2 regions of the Enterococcus sp. DIV0210g genome follow, and region 1 is predicted to be linked to the other one. Evidence: riboswitches for the same ligand, from Rfam matches in the RefSeq annotation. Region 1 holds a riboswitch; the other holds the start of a gene.

Region 1 (2,204 bases):
ACTTCCCGAAGAAAAGCGGAAGAATTGATTTTAGCAGGCAGAGTAAAAGTAAACGGACAAACAATCAGAGAATTAGGGATCAAAGTTGGGAAACATGACCAGATCGAAGTCGATGAAGTGCCGATCTATCAAGAAGAATACGGGTATTATCTGCTTTATAAACCAAAAGGCGTTATTTCAGCTGTTGCGGATGACAAAGGAAGAAAAGTTGTTACAGATCTGCTTCCTTCAGTCAAAGAGCGGATTTATCCTGTTGGACGTTTGGATTATGATACTTCTGGGTTACTGCTGCTGACAAATGACGGTGACTTTGCGCAGCGATTGACGCATCCAAAACACGAAGTCGACAAAGTTTACGTGGCAAAAGTCAAAGGAATCGCGACAAAATCGATGTTGCTGCCTTTAACAAAAGGAATCCGCATCGATCGTTACAAAACAGCGCCAGCAAATTTCCAGATTTTATCTGTTGATCCAAAAACCAATCATAGTATCGTTGAATTAACGATCCATGAAGGAAGAAACCATCAAGTCAAGAATATGCTTCAAGCAGTGGGACTTCCGGTACAGAAATTAAAGCGCGAACGTTATGGGAACTTGACGCTCCAAGGCTTGCGTCCAGGCGAATATCGCGAACTAAACAAAAAAGAAATCAGCAGTTTGTTGAATCAAGCAAAATAGTCACTTCCTTTTTGTAAGTAAAAATAATTGCGTTTCTTTTAAAAACATGTATAATAATCATTGTAAGAAAAATAATATATGGTTCGTCTTCAGGGGCAGGGTGAAATTCCCGACCGGTGGTAATAGTCCACGACCCGTTTCTTCGGAAATGGCTGAATCGGTGAAATTCCGATACCGACAGTAAAGTCTGGATAAAGAAGATAGGGCTTATTTGATTCGCTTTTGATCAGATAACTCTAACTCTATTTTCCCTGAGAAAATAGAGTTTTTTGTTTTTTGTTCAAAAGGAAATCAGATAGTTCGCTGAAGAAGAGTCCTAACAGGAGGATTTTAATATGAAGAACACCCGAGTACAAAAAATGGTTGCAGTTGCATTATTCGCAGCCATTGGATTGGTTTTGCAATACATTGCGTTCCCGATCATGCCAGCATTTAGTTTCTTGAAAATCGATTTCAGTGATATCCCCGTATTGATCAGTATGTTTTTATTTGGACCTTTAGCCGGAATCGTCACAGCATTTTTACGCTCCGTGCTGCATTTGATGACAACTGGGTTCTCACCTGACAATTTAGTAGGAGATACAGCCAGCTTTTTGGCATCAATGATCTATACGTTACCGATTTTCTATTTCTTCCGAAGCAAAAAACATTCTGTCGGCCGCAATAAATTCTGGGGCGTTATCTCTGGAACATTGGCAATGACAGCATTCATGAGTGTGGCAAATTACTTTGTTATCACACCATTATACTTGATGTTCTTCGGCTTGAATGCGCAACAAATGCTAGGAATGCCTTTAGCAAACTACATCCTGATCGGTATTCTTCCATTCAACTTGATCAAAGGATTTATCGTTAGTGCCGCTTTCCTTGTGCTGCATGCAAAATTGCTTCCATGGTTAGCAAGAAAACAAAATCAATTGGAACAAGCACGCACGATGCCTAAATAAAAGCAGAGTGCCCCAAAATTGGATACTATCAGTGAAACTCTCTCGTGTATAAAAACAGCCGAGAGAGTTTTTTTATGTGGTAAAAAAGTAAATATGACTTTTTTATTAAATTTTTTTAATGAAAGAACATACAATAACCATCATAATGAAAGCGTATTATTAATCGGATATGCGTATATTTTGCTAAAATGAATAAAAATAAATTTTCTGTTTATAAATGTGAAATTGCTCTCTTTATAAAAGATAAATATTTTTGTTTAGCATGAAACAGAAAACGCTACAATTGTTTTGAATAAAAGAATTTTATGAAGAAGGAGGAGGAGCAGGAAAGTCAGCGGTGTAAAAATTTCATACAAAAAATAGTTTTATTATGAGTTTTTTGTTTTGTTATGCCGTACTTTTTGATAAAATAACAGTAAGGCCGAATTTGGTCTAAAATGAGAAAAAGAAAGGGAGAATAAAATGGAACAAACAAAGAAAAAATTCCAAATGCCATCAGCGTATACGGTCTTATTCATTATTATCGCAGTAATCGCTGTACTTACTTGGTTCATTCCAGCTGGACATTACAGTATTGAT
Region 2 (2,204 bases), 380 kb from region 1:
CACCAATTCGATAACCGTTTAACAACTGATTCGAGGCTTGGCAAGTCAGTTTGATCGTCTGTCCAGAACGATGCATTCTAGTGATTTTTCCTTTTTCTTGGATAAGGCCAGTAAACATGTCAAGCTTTCCTCCCAGCAATTCGTATATCGTTTCCTACTGCTTCAACTTGGATTTCCGTTAACAGTATTGTTTTTTTGGTGATGCGCAAACTGGAAAAACTAGGCGTATTATTTCCGCCTAATAATTTCGGCGCAATATAAGTAATCAGCTGATCCCAGCATTCGCTTGCTAAAAAGGCATCGTGGATAGTCGCTCCGCCTTCCACGTAAATAGATTGGACGCCTCGTTTTGCTAGTTCTTCAATCACAGATTTGATTGTGACAGTCGATTGAAAAATAACTTCACTATTTGCAGATAAATTTTCTTTAACGTTTTTTTCGGTAAAAATCAATACTGGACCTGTTTCATCTTGAAAGATCTTCAAATCTTTGCGTTCAAAAAGACGGCCTCTTCGATCCAATACCACACGATACGACGGAAATTCCAAATTTCCCGCCGGAAGCAGTAACGGATCATCAATCAAAACCGTTTCACTTCCTACCAAAATCGCTTGATAATTTCCTCGTTCTTCTCGGACTTTTTTATTCGCTTCTTGTCCTGTCAAAGAGGTGCGCTGCTGCTTTAACGCAACTTTCCCATCCAAAGAAACTGCTTGCTTCAATGTGATGAAGGGGCGCTTATTCTCAAAATAAAAGTTGTAAAAAGGATTCAACTGTCGTACTTCTTCCTCCAACATTCCTGTGGTGACCTCAATGCCATGCTGTTCTAGAAGCGCTTTGCCTTTCCCAGAAACAATGGGATTCGGATCAAGCTGTCCTATAACGACTCTTTTGATCCCACTTTCAATGATTGCATTGACACAAGGCGGCTGTTTGCCAAAATGGCTGCAAGGTTCCAGTGTGACATAAATGGTTGAATTAGATAGTTTTTCGGGAGTTTTACATGATTTAATCGCATTTTTCTCTGCGTGTGCTTCGCCATATCTCAAATGAGCACCAGTTGCGATGATTTTTTCTTGATGAACGATCACTGCGCCTACTAAAGGATTGGTGAATGTACGTCCTTTCCCTTTTTGCGCTTCTTGGATCGCTGCTCTCATAAATAGTTCATGCAAAAAAATTCCTCCTTTCCAAACAAAAAAGCCCCGTGGATTCTATCCACGAGGCAAAAAATAGGCAAACTCAAAGAAGCCATGACAAAAAAAGCATACACTTTCCCTATCATTTTTCGATAAGTTTTTCTTCTCCCATCCAGACTTTAACTGTCGGTTCTAGATTCACACTAGATCAACCGCAAATATTGCGGGTCACGGACTTCAAGTTTCCTTGTCACCGTCGGTCGGGAATTACACCCTGCCCCGAAGAAACATATTTAATTCATTTTTGATTATAGAGAACTTTCAGATTTTCGTCAACGATGTATTAACGATATCCTTGATTGAGTGGTTCAATTGTTATTTTCAAGGTACTCAATGGCAAATCTCCCATACCTTCAACGCATCTTTCATGCCTTTTACATTGTGCACACGGACAATGTTTACTCCTTTTTCCAAAACACAAAGAGAGGCTGAGATTGTTCCGTAATCTCGATTAGCCGGTTCATTTTCACCAGTTAAATGGCCAATCACTCTTTTACGAGAAACGCCATATAAACTAGCTATTCCTGGTATGATGAAGGCTTTGGGGTTTCGGATCATTTCGATATTTTCTTCAGTGGTTTTACCGAAGCCAACACCTGGATCGAAACAGATTTTTTCTCGAGCCAATCCTAATTTTTCACATTCTTCAAGTTTTTCCTCATAAAATCGTTGGATGTCTTGCGCTGCTGTCCATTCTCTTTTTCTTTTTCTCGAATGCATGATGATTACTGGTGGTTGATAGTGATGGACGAGCTCTTTCATACCAAGTGTATCTAAGCCTCTGACATCATTGATGATGGATGCCCCAACTTCAAGCGCTGCTGCGGCTACTTTAGGAAAATACGTATCGACAGAAATCGGAATAGTCGAAAAACGGCGGATTTCTTTGATCACCGGAATCACTCGCGCAATCTCTTCTTCTGCCGAAACCTCTACATAACCCGGACGCGTAGACTGCCCGCCAATATCTAAAATATCAGCTTCTTCTTGGATCAGCAAGCGCCC

Evidence for each region. A riboswitch is a leader RNA that binds a small molecule or an ion and turns the genes downstream of it on or off. The one in region 1 is predicted to bind FMN.
Region 2: another riboswitch for FMN. It lies ahead of ribD (bifunctional diaminohydroxyphosphoribosylaminopyrimidine deaminase/5-amino-6-(5-phosphoribosylamino)uracil reductase RibD); the one in region 1 lies ahead of IGI64_RS07435 (ECF transporter S component).

What each region holds. Positions count from the first base shown of each region.
Region 1 covers NZ_CP187903.1:1,535,279-1,537,482, reverse strand. Annotated here, with positions in the region: gene IGI64_RS07440 (pseudouridine synthase) at 1-678, shown strand, start outside; FMN riboswitch at 760-884, shown strand; gene IGI64_RS07435 (ECF transporter S component) at 1,014-1,625, shown strand; gene IGI64_RS07430 (YfcC family protein) at 2,088-2,204, shown strand, end outside.
Region 2 covers NZ_CP187903.1:1,913,273-1,915,476, forward strand. Annotated here, with positions in the region: gene IGI64_RS09320 (riboflavin synthase) at 1-118, opposite strand, end outside; gene ribD (bifunctional diaminohydroxyphosphoribosylaminopyrimidine deaminase/5-amino-6-(5-phosphoribosylamino)uracil reductase RibD) at 120-1,175, opposite strand; FMN riboswitch at 1,296-1,430, opposite strand; gene folP (dihydropteroate synthase) at 1,530-2,204, opposite strand, start outside.